One region of the Nonomuraea sp. B10E15 genome, then DNA from elsewhere that is predicted to be linked to it. Evidence: riboswitches for the same ligand, from Rfam matches in the RefSeq annotation. Region 1 holds a riboswitch; the other holds the start of a gene.
The links. A riboswitch is a leader RNA that binds a small molecule or an ion and turns the genes downstream of it on or off. The one in region 1 is predicted to bind glycine.
Positions count from the first base shown of each region.

Region 2: it holds a riboswitch for glycine, as region 1 does, so the genes downstream of both, gcvP (aminomethyl-transferring glycine dehydrogenase) here and gcvT (glycine cleavage system aminomethyltransferase GcvT) in region 1, are expected to answer to the same signal.

Region 1 covers NZ_JBDPMB010000028.1:49,980-57,171, reverse strand. The annotation lists gene ABGB14_RS44010 (FCD domain-containing protein) at 1-314, opposite strand, end outside; gene ABGB14_RS44005 (glutamine synthetase family protein) at 439-1,809, shown strand; gene ABGB14_RS44000 (aldehyde dehydrogenase family protein) at 1,820-3,166, shown strand; gene ABGB14_RS43995 (3-oxoacyl-ACP reductase) at 3,175-3,939, shown strand; gene ABGB14_RS43990 (gamma-glutamyl-gamma-aminobutyrate hydrolase family protein) at 3,950-4,642, shown strand; glycine riboswitch at 4,696-4,793, shown strand; glycine riboswitch at 4,813-4,912, shown strand; gene gcvT (glycine cleavage system aminomethyltransferase GcvT) at 4,947-6,032, shown strand; gene gcvH (glycine cleavage system protein GcvH) at 6,029-6,418, shown strand; gene ABGB14_RS43975 (L-serine ammonia-lyase) at 6,491-7,192, shown strand, end outside.
Region 2 covers NZ_JBDPMB010000005.1:313,735-320,926, forward strand. The annotation lists gene ABGB14_RS19240 (mannose-1-phosphate guanyltransferase) at 1-52, shown strand, start outside; gene ABGB14_RS19245 (FHA domain-containing protein) at 320-832, shown strand; gene ABGB14_RS19250 (MerR family transcriptional regulator) at 900-1,559, shown strand; gene ABGB14_RS19255 (bifunctional nuclease family protein) at 1,692-2,162, shown strand; gene ABGB14_RS19260 (MerR family transcriptional regulator) at 2,310-2,930, shown strand; glycine riboswitch at 2,989-3,088, shown strand; gene gcvP (aminomethyl-transferring glycine dehydrogenase) at 3,267-6,098, shown strand; gene ABGB14_RS19270 (tetratricopeptide repeat protein) at 6,192-6,989, shown strand; gene ABGB14_RS19275 (hypothetical protein) at 7,099-7,192, opposite strand, start outside.

The DNA.
Region 1 (7,192 bases):
AGGGCGTCCGACAGGTCGGCCATGCCCATCTCCTTGACGGCCTCGCGCAGGTGGCCGGCGTCCGGCTCGGGCGGCGCGTACGTGACGAACGCGCCGCCGTAACGGCCCCTGCGCACCTCGAGGTATCCCGCGTCGGACAGCGCCCGGATGGCCTCGCGCAGCGTCACCCTGCTGATGCCGAGCCTGACGGCCAGCTCGCGCTCGGGGGGAAGCTTGTCGCCCGGCGCGACCAGGCCGAGCTTGATGGCCTGGAGCAGGCGTTCCACGGTCTCCTCGAAGGCGTTGCCGGCCCGGACCGGGCGCAGCACCGTCATCAAACGCGCCGACTCGTCCAACGTGTCCTCAGGTCTTGACAAGGGATCCCGCCATACACATCAATGGTCTAAGACTAGCCCAATCAACGGGGACGCGTGTCAGCGCAGATCGGAGCGGCGTAGCGTGAGCGATGGAGCGAGCACCGGATACCTTTCCGTCAGCGAGCTGCGCGACGAGGTGGCGTCCGGGCGGATCGACACCGTGCTCCTCGCGATCGCCGACATGCAGGGCAGGTTGCAGGGCAAGAGGCTGTCCGCACGCTATTTCCTCGACGAGGTGCTGCACCACGGCTCCGAGGGGTGCAACTACCTGCTCGCGGTCGACGTGGACATGAACACCGTGGCCGGCTACGCGATGTCGTCCTGGGAGCGCGGCTACGGCGACTTCGTGATGAAACCCGACCTGACGACGTTGCGCCGGGTGCCGTGGCAGGAGGGCACCGTCCTGCTGATGGCCGACCTGACCTGGGAGGACGGCGGCGACGTGCCGCCCTCCCCCCGCCAGGTCCTGCGCAGGCAGCTCGCCCGGCTCTCCGAGCGGGGGCTGGCCGCGTACGTCGGCACCGAGCTGGAGTTCTGCGTCTACGACGACACCTACGAGCAGGCGTGGCAGCGCGGCTACCGCGACATGTCGCCCGCCAACCTCTACAACGTCGACTACTCGCTGCTGGGCACCGCCCGCATCGAGCCCCTCCTCCGGCGGATCAGGCGCGACATGGAGGGCGCCGGGCTCTACGTCGAGTCCGCGAAGGGCGAGTGCAACCTGGGCCAGCACGAGATCGCCTTCCGCTACGCCGAGGCGCTGAAGACCTGCGACAACCACGCCATCTACAAGAACGGCGCCAAGGAGATCGCCGCCCAGGAGGGCAGGTCGATCACCTTCATGGCCAAGCCGAACGAGCGCGAGGGCAACTCCTGTCACATCCACATCTCGCTCAGGAGCCTCGACGGCGACCCCGTCATGGCCGGGCCGGGGCCGTACGGGCTCTCGCAGCTCGGCGCCCGCTTCATCGCCGGGCAGCAGGCCTGCCTGCGCGAGCTCACCCTCCTGTACGCCCCCAACATCAACTCCTACAAGCGTTACGTGCCGGGCAGCTTCGCCCCCACGGCGATCAAGTGGGGCGTCGACAACCGCACCTGCGCGCTCAGGCTCGTCGGGCACGGGCCGTCGCTGCGGATCGAGAACCGCGTGCCGGGCGGTGACGTCAACCCGTACCTCGCGGTGGCGGGAATGGTGGCGGCCGGGCTGCACGGCATCGACAACGAGCTGCCGCTGGAGGACGCGTTCGAGGGCAACGCCTACGACTCGGGCGCGGAGACCGTTCCGCACACGCTGCGGGACGCGCTCCCCCTGTTCGAGGGGTCGAAGCTGGCCCGCGAGGCGTTCGGCGAGGAGGTCGTCGAGCATTACGCGAACAACGCGCGCGTGGAGCTGGCGGCGTTCGACGCGGCGGTGACGGACTGGGAGATGTTCCGTGGTTTCGAGCGAATGTGACGGGTGACCGATGAAGATCGTCAATCCGGCGACGGAGGCCGTCGTCGCCGACGTCGAACTGGCCGACGCGGCCGAGGTCGACCGGGCGGTGGAGCGCGCCGGGAAGGCGTACGCCGCCTGGCGGCAGGTGGCGCCCGGCGATCGGGCACGGCTGCTGAGGAGGTTCGCCGACCTGGTGGGCGAGCACGGCGAGGAGCTGGCGCGGCTGGAGATGGCCAACGCCGGGCACCCGATCGGCAACTCCCGCTGGGAGGCCGGCGCCGTACGCGACGTGCTGCACTTCTACGCCGGGGCGCCCGAGCGCGACCACGGCAGGCAGATCCCGGTGCCCGGCGGCGTGGACGTCACCTTCCAGGAGCCGCTGGGCGTGGTGGGCGTCATCGTGCCGTGGAACTTCCCGATGCTGATCATGTCGTGGGGGGTGGCCCCGGCGCTGGCGGCCGGCAACACGGTGATCGTCAAGCCGGCCGAGTGGACTCCCCTGACCGCGCTGAGGCTGGCGGAGCTGGCCCTGGCCGCGGGCCTGCCCGAGGGGGTGCTCCAGGTGCTGCCCGGGGCGGGGGAGGTCGCGGGCGCCCGGCTGGTGGAGCACCCCGGCGTGGCCAAGATCGTGTTCACCGGCTCGACCGAGGTGGGCAAGGAGATCGCGGCCAAGGCGGCGGCCCAGGTCAAGCGGGTCACGCTGGAGCTAGGCGGCAAGTCCGCAAATATCATCTTCGCGGATGCCGAACTCGACAGAGCGGCACAAGCCGCCCCCTACGCGGTCTTCGACAACGCGGGACAGGACTGCTGCGCCAGGTCCCGGCTGCTCGTCCAGTCAAGCGTGTACGACGCCTTCATGGAGCGCCTCTCCGAGGCCGTGCGCGGCGTCGTCGTCGGCGACCCCCGCGACGAGAGCACCGAGATGGGCCCGCTGATCAGCGCCGAGCACCTCGACCGCGTGCGCGGCTTCGTCCAGGACGGCGCCCCCTACCTCCAGGGGTCGTGCCCCGAGGGCAAGGGCTACTGGTTCCCGCCGACCGTGCTCACCCCGGACGTCACCGACCGTGCGTTCACCGAGGAGATCTTCGGGCCGGTCGTGTCGGTGGCGCCCTTCGAGGACGAGGCGGACGCCGTACGCATCGCCAACGACACCCCGTACGGGCTGAGCGGCTCCATCTGGACCCGCGACGTCGGGCGCGCGCTCCGCGTGTCCAGAGCGGTCGAGGCGGGCGCCCTGTCGGTGAACTCCAACGCGTCGGTCCGCTACTGGACCCCGTTCGGCGGCTTCAAGCAGTCAGGGCTGGGCCGGGAACTCGGCCCCGACGCCCTGGCGGCGTTCACGGAGACCAAGAACGTCTTCATCTCCTGGGAGTGAGGCAGCACGTGAAGAGATTGCAGGATCGGGTGGCTGTGATCACCGGCGCGGGCGGCGGCATCGGGCTGGCCACCGCGCGCAGGTTCGCCGACGAGGGCGCCAAGGTGGTCTGCGCCGACCTCGACGAGGAGGCGGGCGTCAAGGCCGCGAACGAGGTCGGCGGCCTCTTCGTACGCGTCGACGTGGCCGACGAGGACGACGTCGCCCGGATGTTCCGTACGGCGTTCGACACCTACGGCAGCGTGGACATCGCCTTCAACAACGCCGGCATCTCGCCGCCCGACGACGACTCGATCCTGGAGACCGGCATCGACGCGTGGCGCCGCGTCCAGGACGTGAACCTGACCAGCGTCTACCTGTGCTGCAAGCACGCCATCCCGTACATGCGGCGGCAGGGCAGGGGCTCGATCATCAACACCGCGTCGTTCGTGGCCGTCATGGGCTCGGCGACCTCGCAGATCTCCTACACGGCGTCCAAGGGCGGGGTGCTGGCGATGTCGCGCGAGCTGGGCGTGCAGTTCGCGCGCGAGGGCATCCGGGTGAACGCGCTGTGCCCGGGCCCGGTGAACACGCCGCTGCTGCAGGAGTTGTTCGCGAAGGACCCCGAGCGGGCGCAGCGGCGCCTGGTGCACGTCCCGGTCGGGCGCTTCGCCGAGGCGTCGGAGATCGCGGCGGCGGTCGCGTTCCTGGCCAGCGACGACGCGTCGTTCATCACGGGCAGCGAGTTCCTGGTGGACGGCGGCATCTCCGGCGCCTACGTCACGCCGCTCTAGGGGGGTCATCGTGCGACGTCCCGTCATCGGGGTCACGTGTTACGTGGAGCCGGCGACGTTCACGGTCTGGCAGGACATGCCGGTCGCGCTCCTGCCGTACATGTACGTCGAGCAGGTCGTCCGGGCCGGCGGCCAGCCGGTCGTGCTCCCGCCCGCGGGGGACGCCGCGCAGGTGGTGAGCCGCCTGGACGGGCTCGTCCTGGCCGGTGGCGGCGACATCGATCCGGCGAGGTACGGCGAGACGCCGGCGGAGCGTACCGGCTACATCCGCGAATTCCGCGACCAGGCCGAGTTCGCCGTGCTGGCCGCCGCCCTCGACGCCGGGCTGCCCTTCCTCGGCATCTGCCGGGGCCTCCAGGTGCTCAACGTCGCTCTCGGCGGCAGCCTCCACCAGCACCTGCCCGACGTGGTCGGCCACACGGGTCACTCCCCCGCGCCCGGACGGTTCGGTCACCTGCCCATCACCCCCGTCCCCGGCACCCGCCTGGCCAAGGCGCTGGGCACGGCGCCCGTGACGGTGCCGCACTATCACCACCAGGCCGTCGACCGGCTCGCCCCCGGCCTCACCGTGACCGCGACCGCCGCCGACGGCACCGTCGAAGGGGTGGAGCTGGACTCGGGGCCGTTCACCGTGGCGGCGCAGTGGCACCCGGAGGCGGCCGAGGACCACGCCCTCTTCGAGGCCCTGGTGGCCGCCTGCTGACCGGCGAACGCGACAAGACCCCCAAATCACTACTAGGCTGGCGGGACACACCAGCAAACCGTGCGGGAGAGCACCCTGACAGCCGGTCAGGGTCCCTGAAGGAGCAAGCCCTCCCCGCGAACCTCTCAAGGCAAAGGACCGCACGGCTGACCGGGAGCATGTCTCCTCGGAAGGTGACCTCTGGAAAGCAGGCCCGCAGGGTCTCGCCGAAGGTGAAAGTCCGGCAAAACTCGGGCGAAGCTCTCAGGCATCGATGACAGAGGGGGAGGATGCTGGCATCCAATCCTGTCCTGAGGTGCGATAAATGTCCCGACCTACTCCGCTACGAGACGTGCACGAAAGCCTCGGCGCGACGCTGACCGACTTCGCGGGCTGGCTCATGCCACTCCGGTACGGGAGCGAGTCCGCGGAGCACAGGGCCGTCCGCGAGGCCGCCGGGCTGTTCGACCTCTCGCACATGGGCGAGATCTTCGTGACCGGGCCGCAGGCCGCCGCCGCCCTGGACTACGCGCTGGTCGGCAACATGTCGGCCGTGACGCCCGGACGAGCCAGGTACACCATGATCGTCAACGAGCGGGGCGGGGTGCTGGACGACCTCATCGTCTACCGGCTCGGGGACGAGGAGTTCATGGTCGTCGCGAACGCCTCGAACTACGAGAAGGTCGCCGACGAGCTGGAGAACCGCTCCAAGGCGTACGACGCCGTGGTCGACGACCGTTCGCAGCAGTACGCCCTGATCGCCGTCCAGGGACCCCGCTCCCAGGAGATCCTCGCCACGCTCACCGACGCCGACCTGGCCGGGCTCAAGTACTACGCGGGCCTGCCCGGGCTCGTCGACGGGCGGCAGGCGCTCATCGCGCGCACCGGCTACACCGGCGAGGACGGGTTCGAGCTGTTCGTGGCCGGCCAGGACGCGGTGCCGCTCTGGAACGCGCTCGTGACCGCGGGCGAGCCGTACGGGCTCAAGCCCGCCGGACTGTCCAGCCGCGACACGCTCAGGCTCGAGGCCGGCATGCCCCTGTACGGCAACGAGCTGAGCGCCGAGCTGACCCCGTTCGACGCGGGGCTGGGCAGGGTGGTGAAATTCGACAAGCCGGGCGACTTCGTCGGCAGGTCGGCGCTCGAGGCGGTCAAGGACGACCCGCCGCGGCGCCGTCTCGTCGGTCTGGTCGCCCGGGGCCGCCGGGTGCCGCGCCACGGCTACCCGGTCACCAAGGACGGCGCCGTCGTCGGCGAGGTCACCAGCGGTGCGCCCTCCCAGACCCTGGGCAAGCCCATCGCGCTGGCCTACGTGGACACCGGCGCCGACTCAGGCCTGGCTGTGGACATCCGGGGCAGCCATGAACCCATGGACCTGGCCGAGCTGCCCTTTTACAGGAGGAACAAGTGAGCAACATCCCTGACGACCTGAGCTACACCAAGGAACACGAGTGGGTTTCCGGGGTCGAGGACGGCCTCACCGTGACCGTCGGCATCACGGCCTACGCCGCCGACGCCCTTGGTGACGTCGTCTTCGTGCAGCTCCCCGAGGTCGGTTCGGTCACCGAGCCGGGCGACTCCGTCGGCGAGGTCGAGTCGACCAAGTCGGTCAGCGAGATCTACACGCCCGTCGGCGGCGAGATCGTCGAGGTCAACCAGGCCATCGTGGACGATCCGAGCCTGGCCAACAGCGACCCGTACGGCGAGGGCTGGATGTTCCGGGTGCGCATGGAGGGCGACCCGGAGGACCTGCTCTCCGCCGAGGAGTACGCCGCGCTCACCTCGGGCGAGTCCTGACCCTGCCAGGCCTCATCGGCTGACGCCGGGGCCCGCGTCCGGGCCCCGGCACTCATGAAGGGCGCATCATCAATGGCGATCAGCGTCTTCGACCTGTTCAAGATCGGCATCGGGCCGTCGAGCTCCCACACGGGAGGCCCGATGGCCGCGGCCCACAAGTTCGCCCGCGGCCTGCATGAGGACGGCCTGCTGCCGCGCGTGGCCCGGGTGGAGGCCATCCTGTACGGCTCGCTCGGCCTGACCGGGAAGGGCCACGGCAGCGACAAGGCGGTCCTGCTGGGCCTGTCCGGCGAGAAGCCGGAACTGGTCGACGTCGACACCGTCGAAGGGCGTCTGGCCGAGATGCGCGAGTCGGGCAGCGTCCGGCTGTACGGCACGCGCGAGATCCCCTTCGTCGTCGGCCGGGACCTCGTCTTCGAGCGCAAGATCTCGCTGCCCGAGCACCCCAACGGCATGCGCTTCACCGCCTACGACGCGGCGGGCGAGCAGCTCAGGGAGAAGATCTACTTCTCGGTCGGCGGCGGCTTCGTCGTGGACGAGAAGGCCACCGGCGCCGACCGCATCAAGCCGGACGACACCGTCCTGCCCTACCCCTTCACCACCGGGGAAGAGCTGCTCAAACACTGCACGAACACCGGCCTGTCGATGTCCGCGCTCATGCTGGAGAACGAGAAGGCGTTCGGGCGCACCGAGGAGGAGGTCCGCGCGGGCCTGCTGCGCCTCTGGCAGGTCATGTCGGAGTGCGTGCGCCGGGGCATCTCGAAGGAGGGCGTC
Region 2 (7,192 bases), on a different contig from region 1:
GCAGGCGCTGCTCGAACGCTGGGCCCGCGTCGTGGAACAGGCCGCCACGTGACCCCGGCCGGGCGGGCGCGAGAACGGCCGGGCCGCGATTGTGCGCGGACGGTCCCGCAAGATCGTAATGTAGAAACGCGCGGCGGCATGGACCGCAGGGCAGGGGCGGCGGTAACTTTGTCTGCGTCCTGACCACAGTCCAGCGCCCCGTCTTGACCTTTGCCGCTGATCAGCGTAAGTTGCGGCATTCGCAAACTTGAAAAAGCGAAGCGAGGCGCGCTCCAGAGCACCGTCGCCGCGTCTTCGCGGTAGGAGGCCGAGCCGATCGATGCCGAGCGTCTACTGCACGCAGTGCGGGCACGCCAACCCCGAGGATGCCCGTTTCTGTTCCCGCTGTGGGTCACCGCTGACCAGACTCGAGGTCTCCGGGGACACCACATCGACGATCTCGGTGGCGGGAATCGAGGCGTATGAGGCTGAGACAGGCGACATGCTCCTGGCCGAGCGGGCGCTGGTCGAGCAGCTGCCGCCCGGCGCGGCGCTGCTCACGGTGACCAGGGGGCCCAACCAGGGCAGCCGCTTCCGGCTCGACAAGGACCTGACCACGACCGGGCGCCATCCGGAGAGTGACATCTTCCTCGACGACATCACCGTCTCCCGCCGCCACGTCGAGTTCTACCGCCACCGCGGCGGCCAGTTCTCCGTGCGCGACGTGGGCAGCCTCAACGGCACCTACGTCAACAGGGAGCGGATCGAGGAGGTTCCCCTGCACTCCGGCGACGAGGTGCAGATCGGCAAGTTCCGCCTTGTCTTCCTGATGCGGGGCAGCTCCGGGGCATGAGGGGGCGAAGCGGGCGACCGGCGGACGCCGTCTCGTGCGTGACCATGCGGCAAGGGGAGGAGCGCGCATGACGTCGCAGGCGGCACGCTCGCACATGAGCATCGGGGAGGTGCTCGCGCTCCTGCAGGGCGAGTTCCCCGATGTCACCATCTCCAAGATCCGTTTCCTGGAGGGCGAAGGGTTGATCGAGCCCGAGCGCAGCCCGTCCGGCTACCGCAAGTTCACGCACCTGCACGTGGAGCAGCTGCGCTTCATCCTCACCGAGCAGCGCGACCACTACCTGCCGCTGCGGGTGATCAAGGACAAGATGGCGGAGGGCTTCGGCCGCCCGCGCGCCCTGCAGGACAACGGCAAGCAGGAGATCAGGCTCAGCCGGGCCGAGCTGATCGAGGCCGCGAGCATCGACGAGGAGACCCTCGCCGAGCTGGAGGACTACGGCCTGCTCGCCCCGGTGGCCCGTCGCTACGACGAGGAGGCGCTCGCGGTGGCCCGCACCGTCGGCGCCCTGGCCCGCTTCGGCCTGCGCGCCCGGCATCTGCGCGCGGTCAAGGCGGCGGCCGAGCGCGAGTGCGGCCTGGTCGAGCAGACCGTCGCACCGATACTCAAGCGGCGCGCCCCCGGTGCCATCGGCGAGGCCGACGAGGTGGCCAGGGAGCTTTCCGCACTCCTGCTCGACCTGCACGCATCCCTTGTGCGCACGGGTGTCCGGTCCGTGCTGGGGCGCTGAGACCGCGGCGAGCTGGGAGGCGGCGGCACATTCCAGGCCCGCCGGGTGTTACGTTGAAATGCAGAAGCCAGTCAGCAGAAGCAACGACCAAATAGCTGTGCCGGGTCACCGGTCAGGAATACGGAGCAGCCCGTGTTGCAGATGGAGGTTGTGGGCGTTCGGGTTGAAATGCCCACAAATCAGCCGATCGTCTTGCTGAAGGAGGCACACGGGGAGCGGTTCCTTCCTATATGGATTGGCATGACGGAAGCCACGGCCATCGCTCTGGCCCAGGCAGAGGAGCCTCCGCCGCGGCCGCTCACCCACGACCTCTTCCGTGACGTGCTGAGCGCGCTGGGCGTAGGCCTGCGGGCGGTCAACATCGTCGCCCTGCGTGACGGCATCTTCTTCGCCGACCTGGTGTTCTCCAACGGCGTGGAGGTGAGCGCGCGGCCGTCCGACTCGATCGCGCTCGCCCTGCGCACCGGGGCGCGCATCTTCGCCAGCGAAGAGGTCGTCCAGGAGGCCGGGGTGATCATCCCGGACGACCAGGAAGACGAGGTGGAGAAGTTCAGGGAGTTTCTTGACACGATCACTCCCGAGGACTTCGGCCGGGCGGGGTAGGTATTTCAGTGCATTTACGCTTCACGACGCGCCGAGCCGGATCGTTGACTGAGCATGGTCGCGGTCCTACGGTGCAAGTGAAACCCGTGGCCGCGCTTCACGTACCCCCAGATCAGGCCACGGGATGAGAGAAAGCCGGAGGTCCGCGTGGCGGTCAGCAGCGGCGAGGGAAAGACGGCCGGCCAGGAAGATCCGGTGCGGCGCGAAAGCGCGCGGCAGCGTGCCGGGGAGCAGGGTCTGCTCTTCGACGAACAGCCCGCGGCGCTGCCGGGCGACATCGGATACCGCGGGCCGACGGCATGCTCGGCGGCCGGCATCACCTATCGGCAGCTCGACTACTGGGCGCGCACGGGCCTCGTCGAGCCCACGATAAGAGCCGCGCAGGGCTCCGGCTCCCAGCGTCTCTACAGCTTCCGCGACATCCTGGTCCTCAAGGTCGTCAAGCGGCTCCTCGACACCGGGGTGTCGTTGCAGCAGATCCGCACGGCCGTGCAACATCTGCGTGACCGCGGGGTCGCCGACCTCGCGCAGATCACGCTCATGAGCGACGGCGTCAGCGTCTACGAGTGCACCTCGGCCGACGAGGTGATAGACCTGCTCCAGGGCGGGCAGGGCGTGTTCGGCATCGCGCTCGGCCGGGTCTGGCGCGAGGTCGAGGGCTCCCTCGCGGAGCTGCCGGGGGAACGCGCGGCGGTCGAGGACACCGTCCCGGCCGACCATCCCGCTGACGAACTCGCCCGGCGCCGCCGCGCCCGCCGCACGGGGTGAGCACGGCTCCTGGCAGCCGTACGAATCGGGCGTAGTAACCTGAGGGCAGAAAGGCCGACGACCCCGTGCGGGAGAGTCTCCGGGCCCCCTGGGCTCCGGGGCGCCGAAGGAGCAACCCTCCCCGGAATCTCTCAGGCATCCCGTACCGCTCGGGCGAGGCAACTCTGGAAAGCAGGCGCACCCGCCAGGCGCGCCTCACCGACGGTGCAAGCCCCACCGGGGTGAAGCTCTCAGGTCGCGGCCCCGCGCTTGTCCGGGGCCCGCGCTGACAGAGGGGGAGATCCGGCACACGCCCGCGCCCTGGCGCCGGTCTCCACAGCCTCGGGAGGCATCTCCATGACCGATCTGTCCGCCCCGCCGTTCTCGTCCCGGCACATCGGCCCCTCCGAGTCCGAACAGCAGCGCATGCTCGAGGCCGTGGGCTTCGAGTCCGTGGCGGATCTGGTGGCGGTCGCCGTCCCCGAGTCCATCAGGGCGAAGGACCGGCTCACGCTGCCCGCCCCCGCCGGCGAGGCCGAGGCCATCGCCGAGCTGCGCGCCCTGGCCGACCGTAACCAGGTGCTGACCTCGATGATCGGGCTGGGCTACCACGACACGGTCACGCCCGCCGTCATCCGCCGCAACCTGCTGGAGAACCCGGGCTGGTACACCGCCTACACCCCCTACCAGCCGGAGATCTCGCAGGGCCGCCTCGAGGCGCTGCTCAACTTCCAGACCGTCGTCTCCGACCTCACCGGCCTGCCCGTGTCCGGAGCCTCGCTCCTCGACGAGGCGACCGCCGCGGCCGAGGCCATGACGCTGGCCCGCAGGGCGGGCAAGTCCAAGAGCGCCGTGTTCGTGGTCGACGCCGACGCGCTGCCCCAGACCAAGGCCGTCCTCGCCACCAGGGCCGAGCCGCTCGGCATCACGCTCGTGGAGCACTCCCTCGACGGCGAGCTGCCCGAGTGCTTCGGCGTGCTCGTCCAGTACCCAGGAGCGTCCGGCCGGCTGCGTGACTTCCGCGCCGTGGCCGCCGCCGCGCACGAGGCGGGCGCCCTCGTCGTGGCCGCCGCCGACCTGCTGGCACTGACGCTCGTGGCCGCCCCCGGCGAGCTGGGCGCCGACATCGCCGTGGGCTCCTCGCAGCGGTTCGGGGTGCCCTTCGGGTTCGGCGGGCCGCACGCCGCCTACATGTCCGTACGCGAGGGCCTGCAGCGGCAGCTGCCCGGCCGCCTGGTCGGCGTCTCCGTCGACGCCGACGGCGACCCCGCCTACCGCCTGGCCCTGCAGACCCGCGAGCAGCACATCCGCCGCGAGAAGGCCACCAGCAACATCTGCACCGCGCAGGTCCTGCTCGCCGTCATCGCGAGCATGTACGCCGTCTACCACGGCCCGGAGGGCCTGCGCCGCATCGCCCACCGGGTGCACCGCCACGCCGCCGCCCTGGCGGAGGGGCTGCGCCGGGCGGGCGTGGAGGTCGTGCACGCCGAGTTCTTCGACACGGTGCTCGTGCGCGTGCCCGGGCGGGCGTCCGCCGTGGTCGCCGCCGCCGCCGAGCGGGGCGTCAACCTCTGGCAGGTGGACGCCGACCACGTCTCGATCGCCTGCGACGAGAAGACCGGAGCCGCCGACCTGGTCACGGTGCAGGCCGCGTTCGGGGTCACGACCCCCCGCACCGACGTCGAGGGCGCCGCCGACGCGCTGCCCGCCCCGCTGCTGCGCGAGTCCGCCTACCTGACCCACCCGGTCTTCCACGACCACCGCTCCGAGACCGCGATGCTGCGCTACCTGCGCCGGCTGCAGGACAAGGACATCGCGCTCGACCGGTCCATGATCCCGCTGGGCTCCTGCACGATGAAGCTCAACGCGACCACCGAGATGGAGCCGATCACCTGGCCGGAGTTCGCCGCCGTCCACCCCTACGCGCCCGCCGCCCAGGCCGAGGGCTACCTCGAGCTGATCGGCACGCTGGAGCACTGGCTGGCCGAGGTGACCGGCTACGACGCCGTCTCCATCCAGCCCAACGCCGGCTCCCAGGGCGAGTTCGCCGGGCTGCTGGCCATCCGCGCCTACCACCACGCGGGCGGTGACAGCGGGCGGGACGTCTGCCTCATCCCCTCCTCGGCCCACGGCACCAACGCCGCCAGCGCCGTCATGGCCGGCATGCGGGTCGTGGTCGTGGCCTGTGACTCCGAGGGTAACGTCGACCTGGCCGACCTCGACGCCAAGATCGCCAAGCACCGCGACGCGCTCGCCGCGATCATGGTGACCTACCCGTCGACGCACGGCGTCTACGAGGAGACCATCACCGAGATCTGCGCCAAGGTCCACCAGGCCGGCGGCCAGGTCTACGTCGACGGTGCCAACCTCAACGCGCTGGTCGGGCTGGCCAAGCCCGGCGAGTTCGGGGCCGACGTGTCCCACCTCAACCTGCACAAGACGTTCTGCATCCCGCACGGCGGCGGCGGCCCCGGCGTCGGCCCGGTCGCGGTCCGCGGCCACCTGGCGCCCTACCTGCCCGGTCACCCGCTGCGCGACGGCTCGCCGGTGGGGCCCGTCTCCGCGGCGCCCTACGGGTCGGCAGGGATCCTGCCGATCTCGTGGGCGTACATCCGGATGATGGGCTCCGACGGGCTCACGGCGGCCACCGAGCAGGCCATCCTGTCGGCCAACTACCTCGCCAAGCGGCTGGCCCCCCACTTCCCGGTGCTCTACACCGGACGCGGCGGGCTGGTGGCCCACGAGTGCATCATCGACCTGCGCCAGATCACCAAGGAGACCGGCGTCACCGTGGACGACGTGGCCAAGCGCCTCATCGACTACGGCTTCCACGCGCCCACCATGTCGTTCCCCGTCGCCGGGACCCTCATGATCGAGCCGACCGAGAGCGAGGACCTCGGCGAGCTCGACCGGTTCGCCGACGCGATGATCGCCATCAGGGGCGAGATCGCCAAGGTGGCGTCCGGCGACTACGACAAGGCCGACAACCCCCTGCGCAACGCGCCGCACACCGCGGAGTCGGTGAGCGCCGACGAGTGGCACCACCCGTACACGCGGACCGAGGCCGCCTACCCGCTGCCGTCGCTGCGCGACGGCAAGTACTGGGTGCCGGTGCGCCGCATCGACCAGGCCTACGGCGACCGCAACCTGGTGTGCTCGTGCCCCCCGCTGGAGGCGTACGAGGACTAGTCACCGGGAGGGCCAGACCTTCGGCGTCAACGGGGCAGACATGATCGCCGGAAGTCGTTAGGCTCGGGGCGACCGTCGCCAGAAGGAGCTCTCTTGACGTCCTCAGAGCTGGAGACCCCGCCTCTCGACACCGCCCGGCGTCTGGCCGAACGCGGCGACCTCGACGGCGCCGCCGCCATCCTCAGCGAGCTCGCCGCCGACCCCGACGAGCCCGACAGGGCTCAGGCCGCCGTCGGGCTGGCCGTGGTGCTGGAGGAGCGCGGCGACGTCGAGGCCGCCAGGACCGCCGCCAGGACCGCGCTGGCGACGGGGCACCCCGAATACGCCTCGCAGGCCGCCTGCCACCTGGCCCAGGGGTTCGAGCGCGAAGGGCGGGCCGAGCAGGCCAGGGCCGCCTGGCAGGCCGTGCTGGGGGTCGGCGCGGCCGCGTACGTCCCGCTGGCCCATCTCGCGCTGGCCCGGCTGGCCGTGCGGGCGCTCAACCTCGAGGAGGCGGAGCAGGAGCTGCGGGCCGCGATGGCGGTCGGCGACGGCGAGGTCGCCGCGCGCGCCGCGCAGGAGCTGGCCGACCTGCTGATGGAGCACGGAGAGCCCGGGGCGGCGGCTGAGCTCCTCCTGGACGCCCTGGAGGCCGTGCCCGAGGAGGAGACGCCGGGGCTGCGGGTCCGGCTCGGCATCGCGCACCTGGAGCTGGCCTGCGCGGAGTTCGCGGAGACCGTGGAGGGAGGCGCGGACGCGCAGACGAGCGCGCTGGCCATCGAGCTGCTCGCCCGCACCCTGCCCCTGCGCGGGCGCGACGACGACGCGGGGCGGGTCTGGTCGTACGGGCTGGAGCACGCCGACGAGACGCTGGCCGCGGAGGTCAGGCTCCGCTACCAGCGCGACACCTGACGCCCGGGGCCCGGTGTGCGTGACGTCCCGGCCCACGCCACCGAGGCGCTCCTCCCGGGCGTGCCCGCGGGCCGGCGGAGGTGCTCCCGTTCCCTCCGCCGGCCGGAGGTCAGCCGCGGCGCATGATGGCCGCCGCGGCGGCCACGTTGATGATGACGATGGCCAGCCACGTGATGATCAGCCCCACCAGTCCGGCGTTGACC